DNA from 3 places in the Streptomyces sp. NPDC059816 genome. Region 1 is predicted to be linked to each of the others. Evidence: riboswitches for the same ligand, from Rfam matches in the RefSeq annotation. Region 1 holds a riboswitch; each other region holds the start of a gene.

Region 1 (4,269 bases):
TGAGCGCCGCGTCAACGTCGGTTGGGCCGAGGGTCTCCACGCCCGCCCCGCCTCCATCTTCGTCCGGGCGGCCTCGGCCACCGGCGTCCCCGTGACGATCGCCAAGGGCGACGCCGCCCCGGTCAACGCCGCCTCGATGCTGGCGGTCCTCGGGCTCGGTGCGCACGGCGGTGAGGAAGTCGTCCTCGCCTCCGAGGCGGAGGGCGCGGACGCGGCCCTGGACCGACTGGCCAAGCTGGTGGCCGAGGGCCTGGAGCAGCTTCCCGAAACGGTCTGACCGCGGTCCGCGCGTGGGTGTCCGTCGACATCGGGGGACACCCACGAAACCAGCGAATTACCGCGCCGCACATTCGGCGATGAATTCCCGGAAATCCCCGTGCGAATAAACGACACAAAGACACGGCGCATCCCGGTGAATTCCCTCGAAGCGCAGCGCCAGCGATTGACGGTCACATCGTTGCGGCCCTTTGTTACGGGACGACGCTTCCCGTGTTGACGGGATGTTTCGACGCCCCCGCGCGCCGGAGCGGCTCCGGGCGGCGCGCGACCTTGCGGCGGTGCGCCGCGATCCCGCGCTCCGTGTGCACGGCCATGAGCGCGCCGGCCCGCTCCGCGTCGCGCCGGGTCACCGCGTCGACGATCGCGCCGCGCTCCGTCCACTCCTCGGCGGGCCGCTGAGCGGGCTCGACCGTGTACATCCAGGCGGTCTTGTGCCGCACCTGGGTGAGCATGGCGATCAGCCCGTGGCTGGCGCACGCCTGGATCAGCGTCTCCTGGAACCAGCTGCCCAGGGCGCGCAGCTCGTCCCCGGTCCCGTTGCCCGCCCGCTCCTGGCCCAGGCGCACCAGTCCACGCAGCACCTTCAGATGGGCGTCCGTGCGCCGTTCGGCCGCGCGGGACGCCCCCAGGGGCTCCAGCAGCCGTCGCACGTCGAGCAGGTCGGCCGCCTCCCGGTCGGTCGGCTCGGCGACGCAGGCTCCCGCATGTCTGCGGGTGACCACGAACCCTTCGGCCTCCAGCGTGCGCAACGCCTCGCGCACCGGGACGCGGGAGACTCCGTAGCGGCGGGCGAGCACGTCTGCGGTGAGTCGGCTCCCACGCTCCAGTGCACCGCTGACGATGTCGTCCCGAATGGCCGTGCATACCGAATGGGCGGGAATGCGCATGGGGGGACCTCCGCTTCCGTGCCCGCGAAACGCGGTCGATCGACATTGATTCGGTGACTCTATTGCAGCTCGCCGGAAATTCCGACCGCTCTTCACCGTTCCCTGGAATTTCCGGACGGCGGATTACCCGCCGGCGACCGGGTACCGGGCGCTCGGCCGGTACCGCGCCCGCGGTCCGGGAACGGCGAAAGCCCCGGCCGGGGCCGGGGCTTTCGGTGGTGCCGTCCTGGGGGGGGGAGGCTCAGAGGGACACGCCGTGCGCGCGCAGGTAGGCGACGGGGTCGAGGTCGGAGCCGTACTCGGCGCTCGCCCGCGCCTCGAAGTGCAGGTGCGCCCCGGTCACGTTGCCGGTGGCACCGGCGAGGCCGATCTGCTGGCCCGCGGTGACCGACTGGCCCGCGGTGACGGCCACGGACGACAGGTGCGCGTACTGGGTGTAGGTGCCGTCGTGCATCTTGATGACGACGTTGTAGCCGTAGGCGCCGCCCCAGCCGGCCTCGACCACGGTGCCGTAGCCGACGGACTGGATCGGGGTGCCGGTGCCGGCGTGGAAGTCGATGCCGGTGTGGGTACCGGAGGACCAGATGCTGCCGCCCGCGCCGTAGGAGGTGGAGACGTGGCCACCGGCGACGGGGCTGACGTAGGTCGTCAGGCGCTTGCGCTCGGCCTCGCGGGCCGCCCGCTCCTCGGCCTCGCGCTCCTTGGCGGCCTCGGCCTCGGCCCGGCGCTTCTGCTCGGCGAGGCGCTGCTTGGTCTCCGCCTCGACGAGCTTCTGGGCGGCGGCCTCGTCGGCGGCGATCTGCTGCACCGCGGCCTGGGTGTCGATCTCGTCGGCGACGGCGTCCCCGATGGAGATCGTCTTGGTGAGCCCCGTGTCCTCCAGGGGGGAGGGCTCGTCGACGGCCATGGCGGGGGAGGCGAGGGTGCCGATGACACCGGTGGTGGTCAGCGTGGCGACGCCCGCGACGTTGGCGGTGGTGCGCGACATGCGCGTCGGACGACGGTGCTTCCCGGTGGCGCGGGTGAACGCCATGAAGTGGGTGGTCCTTTCCTTCCTTCTCGCCTACCGGGTTAGCTGACGGGTTCGGAGCAGGAAGGTCTCCTACGGACCCCCTCCGCGTGGCGACGGGCGTCCGATTCACCCCAGGGACGGTTGGGTCCCCGGCTCCCCTGGCTCGCGCTGTACGGGGACTCGGCGATGACTGTCCGGTGCCGCGGCTGCGGCGTACCGCACGACGGGCAGTCGACCTGACGCTAAGCCGGAGATCATTCCCACGACAAACGGATCGGCGGTTTTGTTGCGCACGCCACACCGCGGAACGCAACGTCCGACGCTTTCGGGACATCCGGCCCCGGCGCCCGGGGGCACCGCACTGACGGTGCGTGAAACGCCTGCCGGACACACGAAGGTGCCGTCCCGTCGGACGACGGAACGGCACCCAGCGCGGTCGCTGCTAGCCGGAGACGACCGTGACCTCGCCGATGCCGAGGGCCTTCACCGGCTCCTCGATCTGCGTCGCGTCGCCGACCAGCACCGTCACCAGACGCTCCACCGGGAAGGCGTTCACGACGGCCGCCGTGGCCTCCACGGTGCCGGTGGCGGCGAGCCGCTGGTACAGCAGCCCCTGGTAGTCGTCGGGGAGTTCCTGCTCGACCTGGTCGGCGAGGGTGCCCGCGACGGCCCCGGCCGTCTCGTACTTCAGCGGGGCGACGCCCACCAGGTTCTGCACCGCGACGTCCCGTTCGGCGTCCGTCAGCCCTTCGCCGGCGAGCGTGCGCAGGACCTTCCACAGGTCCTCCAGCGCGGGCCCGGTCGACGCCGTGTCCACGGAACCGGAGATGCCGAGCAGCGCCGCGCCCGTGCCGTTCGCCGTCGAGCGCAGCACCTGGGCGAAGGCCCGCACGCCGTACGTGTAGCCCTTCTCCTCGCGCAGCACGCGGTCCAGTCGCGAGGTGAGCGTGCCGCCCAGGCAGTAGGTGCCGAGGACCTGGGCCGGCCACACCCGGTCGTGCCGGTCGGCCCCGAGACGGCCGATCAGCACCTGGGTCTGGACCGCACCCGGCCGGTCCACGATGAAGACCCGGCCGCTGTCGTCGGCGGTCACCGGGGGCACCAGGCGGGGGGTCGCCGGACCGCCCGTCCAGGCCCCCAGGGTGTCCGCGAGGACCGCGTCGACGTCGACGCCGGTGAAGTCGCCCACGATGACGGCGGTCGCCGTGGCGGGCCGCACGTTCTTCTCGTAGAGGGCGCGCACGGCGGCCGAGTCGATCGCCGCGACGGTCTCCTCGGAGCCCTGGCGCGGGCGGGACATCCGGACGTCCGCGGGGAACAGCTGCTTGTACAGCTCCTTGGCCGCGCGCCGGCCAGGGTTGGCCGTCTCGTGCGGGATCTCGTCCAGGCGGTTGCGGACCAGGCGCTCGATCTCGCTGTCGGCGAAGGCCGGCGCGCGCAGGGCGTCGGCGAGCAGCCCGAGGGCCTTCGGCAGCCGGGAGGCGGGCACTTCGAGGGAGATCCGGACACAGGGGTGGTCGGCGTGCGCGTCGAGGGTGGCGCCGCAGCGCTCCAGCTCGGCGGCGAACTCCTCGGCCGTGTGCTTGTCGGTGCCCTCGGAGAACGCCCGCGCCATGATGGTGGCGACTCCGTCGAGGCCGGCCGGCTCCACGTCCAGCGGGCTGTCCAGCAGCACCTCCACGGCGACGACCTGCTGTCCGGGGCGGTCGCAGCGCAGCACGGTCAGGCCGTTGCCCAGCGTCTGGCGGGCGGGCTCGGGGAAGGCCCAGGGGCGGGCGTCACCGGGCTGCGGCTGGGGGTGGAAGTCCATGGTCACGACTGGCTGGGCCTCGGTCACTTGGCCGCCTCCTCGTCTGCGTTCTCGTCGGCCCCGGCGTCGGCGGCACCGTCCGCGTCGGGCTCCGGGTGGTCCAGCGGCTCGTAGACGAGCACCGCACGGTTGTCGGGCCGCAGCCGCGCCGCGGCGACCTCCCGGACCTCCTCCGCGGTGACGTCCAGGACCCGCTGGACGGCGGTCAGGGCGAGCTGGGGGTCACCGAACAGGACCGCGTACCGACACAGTTCGTCGGCGCGGCCGGCGACCGTGCCCAG
Region 2 (4,269 bases), on a different contig from region 1:
GACTTTTACCTCCCAGGCAAGAGATTTGCCCGGGAGGCATTTTTCTGGCTCAATCGATGACATGAACCCCTCCGAGTCGACTCCCCACGAGGAGCCGCAGCCCACCGCCGGGTCCCCCGACCCGGCCGGTGGCCCCGGTGGCGAGCTGCCCGTCGTGGCCCCCCGACTGCGGGAGCGCCGGCGGGGCGCCGGACTGACGCTGGAGGCCGCGGCCGCCTCGGCCGGGCTGTCCCCGGCCCATCTGTCCCGACTGGAGACCGGCCGTCGGCAGCCCTCGCTGCCCATGCTGCTGTCGCTCGCCCGTGTCTACGGGACCACCGTCTCCGAACTGCTCGGCGAGACCGTCGCCGACCGGGAGGCGATCGTCGAGTCCGCCACCATGGAACCCACCCGCGCCGGCGGCTGGACCTACTGGCAGGCCGGCGCCCCCGGCCGGGGCATGCAGGCCCTGCGCGTCCGAGTGCCGTACGGCACCCAGGGCGACATCGTGCGGGTGCACCCCGGCGAGGAGTGGCTGTACGTCCTGTCCGGACGGCTGCGGCTGCGACTCGGGGACAGCACCCATGTGCTCGCGCCCGGCGACAGCGCGCACTTCGACTCGCTGACCCCGCACCGGATCGGCGCCGCCGACGAGGACGGGACCGACCTCCTCTTCGTGCACACCTTGTTGCAGAGCCCGACCGCCGCGCTGTGCCTAGGCCCGACGGACGTCCACACCCCGGGAGACTTCCGATGACCGAGCCCCTTCCCCCCACCGACCCGGCGGCGCCCCCGGCGGTCGAGCCGGTCCGGCGCCCGCGCATCGAGGACAAGATGCCGCCGAGCATCTGGATCCGACTGCTCATCTACGTCGCGGTCGGCCACCTCGTCGCCGCCTTCATCTGGCTGCTGTTCGAGGTCGGAGCCAAGTGAGCTGATCCGCCCCGGGTCCGGTACCCCGGTGCTGGACGCGCCGGGCTCCCGGTGCCCGCGCCCCGCGGTGCACCGGGAGCCCGGCGTTGACGTCAGTCGAGCAGACGGGACCGGAGGCGGTCGCGCAGGTCCGGCGTGAGCCCGATGGCCCGAGCGAGGTAGGCGTCCGTGCCGCCCCAACATCGATCGATGCTGTCGAAGGCCGCCGCCAGGTACTCCGAGCGGGCGTCGAACAGCGGGCTCAGCAGCTCCATCACCTCCGGCGCGTACCCGTCGACCGCGTCCGCGCTGCGCTGCACCCGGTACCGGCGGTGCGCGGCGTTGGACTTCAGGTAGTCCTCCTCGATCGCGTCCCGTTCGACGCCGAGTGCGAGCAGGGTGACGGCGATGGACAGGCCCGCCCGGTCCTTGCCCGCCGCACAGTGCATGAGCGCCGGCACGCTGTCCTGCGCGACCGCCCGCAGCACCCGTGCGTGCTCCGCGGTCCGCTCCTCGATCAGCACGCGGTACGACGTGACCATCTGCTCGACCGCCCGCCCCCCGGCCAGGAGGTCACGGAGCTGGGCCAGGTCGCCCCGGCGCACCATCCGCCAGAACTCCGCGCCGTCGGCCGGGTCGCTCAGCGGCAGGTTGACGTTGCGCACGCCGGGCAGTTCCACGTCATGGCCGTCGAGCCCGCGGTCGGCGTCGTTGCGGAAGTCGAAGATCGTGTGCAGCCCCAGCCCGGTCAGGTACCGACGGTCCTCGTCGGTCGCGTGGGCGAGGTGGCCGCTGCGGAACAGCACCCCGTGTCGGACCCGCCTGCCGTCCGCGGTCGGCAGACCACCCAGATCACGGAAGTTGCGCACGCCGGTCAGTTCGGGCTCGGTGGACGGGATCTGCTGCGTCACGGGGGCTCCTCCCAATCCCCCGCCGGCGCCGTCCGTCGGCGGGGCGCTTCAGACGATACGACATCACTTGCTCGGACAATCACCCTGCACGAGGGCTTTTGTTGGTGATCCCGAGTCATGTCATGCATGAGGGAATCCACCAGTGAAAGGGTGATTTGCGCCTTTGGTCGGATTGAGTGGCTTTGATGTAACTGGCCATGAAATAAGGCGCCCCAGGGGCATGCGTCGTGACCGGGATCATAGTCGTCACAGTGGGTGGTGATCACCGGTTCGCCGGCTGCCCGCCCCGGCCCGGGAATTGGCATCCGGTCACCCTGCCGCCATCGACGCAGGGTGACCGGAACGGACGGCGAGGATCAAGAAACCGCAGGCCGCTGACGGGTGCTCGGTTGTCCGGGCCGTTGCCGCTCGCTTAGCGTCACGCTCACTCCGGGCGGACGCCTAGTCCTGCCGCCGCTCGGTAGCCCCATCTCACCACCCGACATCGGCAGGAGCGGGGAACCCACACGCAGTACGCCGCATCCGGGCGACCGGACCGGCTCGGGGTGAAGCCGCGCGAGCGCGGCCGGGCAGCTCCAGCCCGAACCCGACAGCTCACCTCGTAGGCGCCGGAGAGGAACGCACCATGCCCGCGACGGGAAAGCACCGCCGCCCCAAGTCCGCCCGGCTCGTCCGGACGATCGCCATCACCGGAACCGGCGGCGCGGCAGCCCTTGCCCTGCCGCTGATCGGCGCCACCCAGGCCCAGGCCGCGACCCAGTCCGCCCCCGGGCTCGCCCCCGTGACCTCGGTCGCCGTGGCGGCCCAGGCCGCCCCCGAGGCGCCCGCGCAGCAGCGCGCCGAGCTCACGACCTACTCCGTCAAGGTCGGCGACCACCTGTCGAAGATCGCTGACGACCAGGACCTGCGCGGCGGTTGGCAGCGGCTGTACCAGGACAACCGGACCGCCGTCGGATCGAACCCCGATCTGATCACCCCCGGCCTCAAGCTCACCCTCGGCGGCAAGGCCGCAGCCACGGCCACCGCGCCGAAGCCGGCAGCTCCGAAGCCCGCTGCTCCCCGGGCCGCCGAACCGAAGGCCGCCGAACCGAAGGCAGCTGAGCCGAAGGCCGCCGCTCCCGAGGCGACCGGGCCCAAGGCCGTGCAGCCCGAGCAGGCGGCCCCCGCGGCCCCCGCCGCCCCGAAGCCCGCCGCCCCGAAGGCCGTGCCCGTCGCGGCCCAGGCGCCGGCCGCCACCGCGAGCGCCGGCGGCTACACGCTGCCGGTCGCGAGTGGTGTGGGCACGCCGTACCGCGCCTCCGGCAGCATGTGGTCCAGCGGTTACCACACCGGCGTCGACTTCAGCGTCCCCTCCGGTACCCCGCTCAAGGCCGTCGGTCCCGGCACCGTCGTCTCCGCCGGTTGGGCGGGCGCCTACGGCAACCAGGTCGTCATCCAGCTCGCCGACGGCAAGTACGCCCAGTACGCCCACCTCTCGCAGCTCGGGGTCTCCGCCGGCCAGTCCGTCTCGGGCGGCCAGCAGATCGGCACCGCGGGCTCCACCGGCAACAGCACCGGACCGCACCTGCACTTCGAGATCCGCACCTCCCCGGCCTACGGCTCCGACATCGACCCGCTGTCCTACCTGCGGTCGAAGGGCGTCGCGATCTGACCCCCGCGGCCACCGGCCGCACCAGCCCACGCGGGGCCGTATCGGCGGATACGGCCCCGCGTCGCATGTCGGCAGCGGTGCCGAGCGGTGCCGAGCGGTGCGGGGGAACCGCTATTCCCGACTCGACGAAATGAGTCGCATGGCTTTTATCACGTGCCGTCAAGCCCCAATGGCGCATTATTACGGTGGCGTAGGTCACGTGGGGAGGTGAAAAATGGGCCGACGTGACAGCAGAGTCGACATTCCTCGCCCTTGACGACATCCGGTCCTACGCAGCCGTCGGCGACAGCTTCACGGAAGGTGTCGGAGACCCCGGCCCCGACGGTACGTTCGTGGGATGGGCCGACCGGCTGGCCGTCCTCCTCGGCGACCGGCTACCCGAGCCCACCTTCCGCTACGCCAACCTCGCCGTCCGCGGCAGACTCCTCGATCAGATCGTCGAGGAGCAGATCCCCCGGGCCCGGCAACTCGCGCCCGACCTGGTGACCTTCAGCGCGGGCGGCAACGACATCATCCGACCGGGCACCGACCCCGACGAGGTGGCCGAGCGGTTCGAACGGGCCGTCGCCGATCTGGCCTCGTCCGTCGGCACGGTCATGGTCACCACCGGCTTCGACACCCGCGGCGTCCCCCTCCTCAAGCACCTGCGCGGCAAGATCGCCACCTACAACGGCCACGTACGGGCCATCGCCGACCGCTACGACTGCCCCGTCCTCGACCTGTGGTCCCTGAAGAGCGTCCAGGACCGGCGCGCCTGGGACGAGGACCGGTTGCACCTCTCACCCGAGGGCCACACCCGGGTCGCCCTGCGCGCCG
Region 3 (4,269 bases), on a different contig from region 1:
GGTGGCGTCCAGGTCGAACATGGCCTGGTCGATCAGGCGCTGCTCGGTGGCGTCGTAACCGACGAGCTCCGGGCCGATCTGCTCGATGACCGCGAGGACGGCCTTCTCGACGCCCTTGCCGCCGTAGCGGTTGGCGTCACCGTCACGCAGCTCCAGGGCCTCGAAGGCGCCCGTGGAGGCGCCGGACGGTACGGCGGCACGGCCGGTGCTGCCGTCATCGAGGCCCACCTCGACCTCGACCGTGGGATTGCCTCGGGAGTCCAGGATTTCCCGGGCTACGACGACGTCGATGGACGGCACGAGCATCTCCTTCTGGGATGTGACGCAGTGATGCGGGGCCGGTGGCCCCGCCGCCCCTGAGCCTAACGGCCCCCGGGACTTCGGCCACCCGGCCGCCCGGCTCGTGGACAAACGGAAACCAAATTGTTCCGTCGGCAAACAAATGTGCTCGGGGTCCTTCACCTGAGCTCCGGGGCCCGGCCCCGTTCGCGACGGAACGCGGGGCCGGTCGGACCCGGCCGGCCGGGGACGCACCGCCGCCCCGGTGCACGGGGGCGGCGCACCGGGGCGGACTGACCCGAGGGGACGGGTACCCGGCCGGGCCGGGGCGCGGCCCGGGACCGGGGGTGCGGCTCACGGCCGGGGCGGGCCGGAGCCGGGAGTGGTCCCGTGGGGCCCGTCGGGCCCGGAGGGGACTACCGGTTCAGTGGGGGTCAGGAGAGGTGGAGCTGCTGGCCCGGGTAGATGAAGTCGGCGTCGTCGACGATGTCGTCGTTCAGCTCGTACAGCTTCTGCCAGCCGCCCTTGACGCCCTCGGCCTCGGCGATGGCGCTGAGCGAGTCGCCGCTGACGACCTTGTACTCGCCGTCGCCCTTCGCGACCTTCTTGCCGGTCGGGGTCTCGACCGTCTTGGTCGGCGCGGCCGGCTTGGCGGGCTGCGCCGGGGCGGCCGGGGCGCGGTCCTCGGCACGGGAGGCGCGCTGCTCGGTCTGCTGCGGCTGCTGCTGCTTCGGCTGAGCCTGCTGCACGGGGGCGCTCTGCTGCGGCTGCTGGGTCTGCGGCTTGGGCTGCTCGGCGGCGCCGCCACCGTAGGGGGCGCTGGAGAGGCCGACGCCACAGCTCGGCCAGGCACCCTTGCCCTGGCCGGCGAGGACCTTCTCGGCTATCTCGATCTGCTGGGCCTTGGTGGCCAGGTTCGCGGTGGGCGCGTACTTGGTTCCGCCGAAGGCGGCCCAGGTGGAGGCGGAGAACTGGACGCCGCCGTAGTAACCGTTGCCGGTGTTGATGGACCAGTTGCCGCCCGACTCGCACTGGGCGACGCGGTCCCACTCGGCGGCGGTGGCGGCGGACGCACTGGTCGCCGTCAGCAGCGGGGCGGCGACGGCCGCTCCGGTGACCCCCGCGAGGGTGACGATACGAGTGGCCTTGCTGGGCTTGCGGTGCTTGCCCTTACCGGAAAGCAGCATGAAGACATCCCCTCACCGACGCCATACGAGGTGAGCTGTCGGGTTCGGGCCGAGTGAGTGCCCGGCCGCGCGTCCAGCGCGCGGCTCCACCCCTAGCCGTCCGGTCGCCTCCCGGGGAGTCTCGATCGACTCCCCGAACGACCCCGTCCGGCACTTACCTTGGGTCCCCCGCTCCTGCCCACGGCGCTTCACGCGTCGACTTTTCCCGAACTTCCGTCGGCAGGATTCGGCGTGACGGAGGTCGGTGCCCGCATTGGCGAACGGCCCTGACCGTAGGCATGGGGCGGGCGGAAACTCAAAGCTCAGCCGGGTTGATGAGACCCATGTCTCACTTCCGCCCCACACCTCAAAACGGACATTAAGGAGCGAACTACTGCTTCTTTTCGGGCGCTTCGGGCGCCAGGTCAAGGCTCTGGCCAGGGAGGATGAGGTCGGGGTCGGTTCCGACGGTGCCCTTGTTGCCGTCGTAGAGGGTCGACCAACCCCCTTCGACGCCCTGGGAGTCGGCGATCGCCGACAGGTTGTCACCGGACTGCACCGTGTACGACTTGTCCAGTTCGTCACGGGATGCACTGCTGCGCGAGGCGTGCTCCGCCGCACTGTCGCCCTCCCGGGAGGCGACGGCCTCCTCGGCCGCCGGGGCGCCGCGGTGACGGCCCGAACCGTCCTTCGCCTCCGTCCCCGTCGATGCGCCCGTGGTCGCGTCGGAGGCGCCGGGCGAGGGGGACGACGAGCCGGGCAGACCCGACTCGCTCCCGGTACCCGTACCGGGCGTCCCGTCTCCCGGGTCGCTGCTCGACGAGGACTCGCCGGGGGACGCCTCGGACGACGGGGAGGAACTCGACGAGCCCGAGGGGTCGGCGGAGTCCGAGGGTCCCGAAGAACCCGTGGCGCCGGGGGAGGTGGCGCCGTCGGAGGGAGCGGCGGAACCGGAGGCGCCCTCCGAAGCGCTCGGCGAGGTCGAGGAACCGGGTTCCGTCGTCTCCACCGGTCGGGGGGTCTGGGACGCGGGCCGGTCCGCGGTGGAACGGGACGCGTCCGACTTGCCGGCGGCCACCCCGCCCGGGGCGGTGTCGATGACCGCGCTGCCCTTGTTGCCCTTGTCGGACTTGGACGGAACGCCCGGGTCGACGGCCGCCGCCGGGCCGCCCTTGACGAGGCCCACGGCTTCGCCGCACCCCGGCCAGGCGGCGGGTCCCTGCGCGGCCAGGATGCGCTCGCCCACGGTGATCTGCTGGGACCGGCTGGCCTGGTCGGGGCTGACCGCGTAGGTGAGCCCGCCGTGCTTCTCCCACGCCTCCTGGGTGAGCTGGAGACCGCCGTAGAAGCCGTTGGCGTCGTTCGCGCTCCACGCGCCGCCGCTCTCGCACTCCGCGAGTCGGTCCCAGGTCGCTGCCTCCGCCGCGGTCGCACCGCTCGCACCGAGCAGCGGGAGGACGATCGCGGAGCTGGTCACCCCGGCCGCAACGACCAGAGGGGGGGCCTGTCGGGGGCGTCGATGACGACCGTTCCCGGAGAGCATGCGGTGGCCTTTCGTACGACAGCAGGACCGAACACGGCGGCTGGGGGCGGCCGATTCGTCGTGAAGGTAGCCGGAGTCGAACGCCTGTCACAAGTCAATGCAGCGCAGATCACGCAGGCATCACGGAACTGATCTGACGTCACCACTGCTGGTCACGGCGGCCGGGGCGAACCGCACGGGCAACGTCCGCAGGCCCCGCATGATCAGGCCGCCGCGCCACCGCAATTCCTCCGGAGCAGCGGCCAGTTGCAGGTCAGGCAGCCTGCGCAGCAGCGTGACCAGCGCGGCGCGGCCCTCCAACCGGGCCAGTGGCGCGCCGAGGCAGTAGTGGATTCCATGGCCGTATCCGAGGTGCGGATTGTCGCGCCGGGTCAGGTCCAGGGTGTCGGGCCGGTCGAAGCGGGCCGGGTCGCGGTCCGCCGCGGCGAGCACCACCAGCACCGGGTCCCCCCGCTCGATGTCCCGACCGCCCAGGCGCAGCGGTTCGGTGGCGAACCGCCAGGTGGCCATCTCCACCGGGCCGTCGAACCGCAACAGCTCCTCGACCGCCGTGTCCAGCAGCGGGGAGCCCTCCCCCTCCTCGGCCAGCGACCGCTGGAGCAGCGCCCGCTGTTCGGGGTGGGTGAGCAGGGCGAAGGTGCCGTTGCCGATGAGGTTCACGGTGGTCTCGAACCCGGCGAACAGCAGGATGAACGCCATCGCCGCCGCTTCGCCCTCGGTGAGGTGCTCGCCGTGGTCCGAGGCGCGGATCAGACCCGAGATCAGGTCGTCGTCGCCCGCTTCGCCGAGGGTCTCGCGCTTGCGGTGGATCAGCTCCACCAGATAGCCGCGCATCTTCTTCACCGAGCGGGCGACACCGCCCCGGGGGCCGCCGCCGTGGCGGATCATCATGCCCGCCCAGTCCCGGAAGTCGTCCTGGTCCTCGGCGGGCACGCCCAGCAGGTCACAGATGGCGTAGATGGGCAGCGGGAACGCGAACTCGTGGATGAGGTCCGCTTCGCCGCGCTCGGCGAAACCGTCGATGAGGCGGTCCGTCAGCTGCTGCACCCGGGGCGCGAACGCGGCCACCCGACGCGGGGTGAACGCCTTGGAGACCAGACGCCGCAGCCGGGTGTGGTCCGGCGGGTCGATGTTGAGCAGATGCGTCATCAGCTCGGCCTTGCGTTCGCCCGGGATGCCCGTCTTGCCCTTGGCGTGTTCCGGCTCGTCGTGGTGCGCCGGGTTCTTGCTGAGCCGGGCGTCGGCGAGCGCTTGCCGGGCGTCGACGTAGCGGGTCACGAG

Evidence for each region. A riboswitch is a leader RNA that binds a small molecule or an ion and turns the genes downstream of it on or off. The one in region 1 is predicted to bind cyclic di-AMP.
Region 2: linked by a shared signal. The riboswitch ahead of ACFV88_RS34690 (peptidoglycan DD-metalloendopeptidase family protein) and the one ahead of ACFV88_RS10885 (M23 family metallopeptidase) in region 1 are both predicted to bind cyclic di-AMP.
Region 3: linked by a shared signal. The riboswitch ahead of ACFV88_RS06285 (transglycosylase family protein) and the one ahead of ACFV88_RS10885 (M23 family metallopeptidase) in region 1 are both predicted to bind cyclic di-AMP.

Annotation. Positions count from the first base shown of each region.
Region 1 covers NZ_JBHWIQ010000006.1:216,462-220,730, forward strand. The annotation lists gene ACFV88_RS10875 (HPr family phosphocarrier protein) at 1-277, shown strand, start outside; gene ACFV88_RS10880 (GntR family transcriptional regulator) at 471-1,166, opposite strand; gene ACFV88_RS10885 (M23 family metallopeptidase) at 1,408-2,199, opposite strand; cyclic di-AMP (ydaO/yuaA leader) riboswitch at 2,213-2,374, opposite strand; gene ACFV88_RS10890 (M16 family metallopeptidase) at 2,621-3,988, opposite strand; gene ACFV88_RS10895 (M16 family metallopeptidase) at 4,012-4,269, opposite strand, start outside.
Region 2 covers NZ_JBHWIQ010000046.1:27,979-32,247, forward strand. The annotation lists gene ACFV88_RS34675 (helix-turn-helix domain-containing protein) at 62-736, shown strand; gene ACFV88_RS34680 (DUF6126 family protein) at 733-912, shown strand; gene ACFV88_RS34685 (tyrosine-protein phosphatase) at 1,005-1,802, opposite strand; cyclic di-AMP (ydaO/yuaA leader) riboswitch at 2,269-2,423, shown strand; gene ACFV88_RS34690 (peptidoglycan DD-metalloendopeptidase family protein) at 2,428-3,453, shown strand; gene ACFV88_RS34695 (SGNH/GDSL hydrolase family protein) at 3,678-4,269, shown strand, end outside.
Region 3 covers NZ_JBHWIQ010000003.1:331,533-335,801, forward strand. The annotation lists gene eno (phosphopyruvate hydratase) at 1-300, opposite strand, end outside; gene ACFV88_RS06285 (transglycosylase family protein) at 714-1,466, opposite strand; cyclic di-AMP (ydaO/yuaA leader) riboswitch at 1,471-1,662, opposite strand; gene ACFV88_RS06290 (transglycosylase family protein) at 1,837-2,922, opposite strand; gene ACFV88_RS06295 (cytochrome P450) at 3,109-4,269, opposite strand, start outside.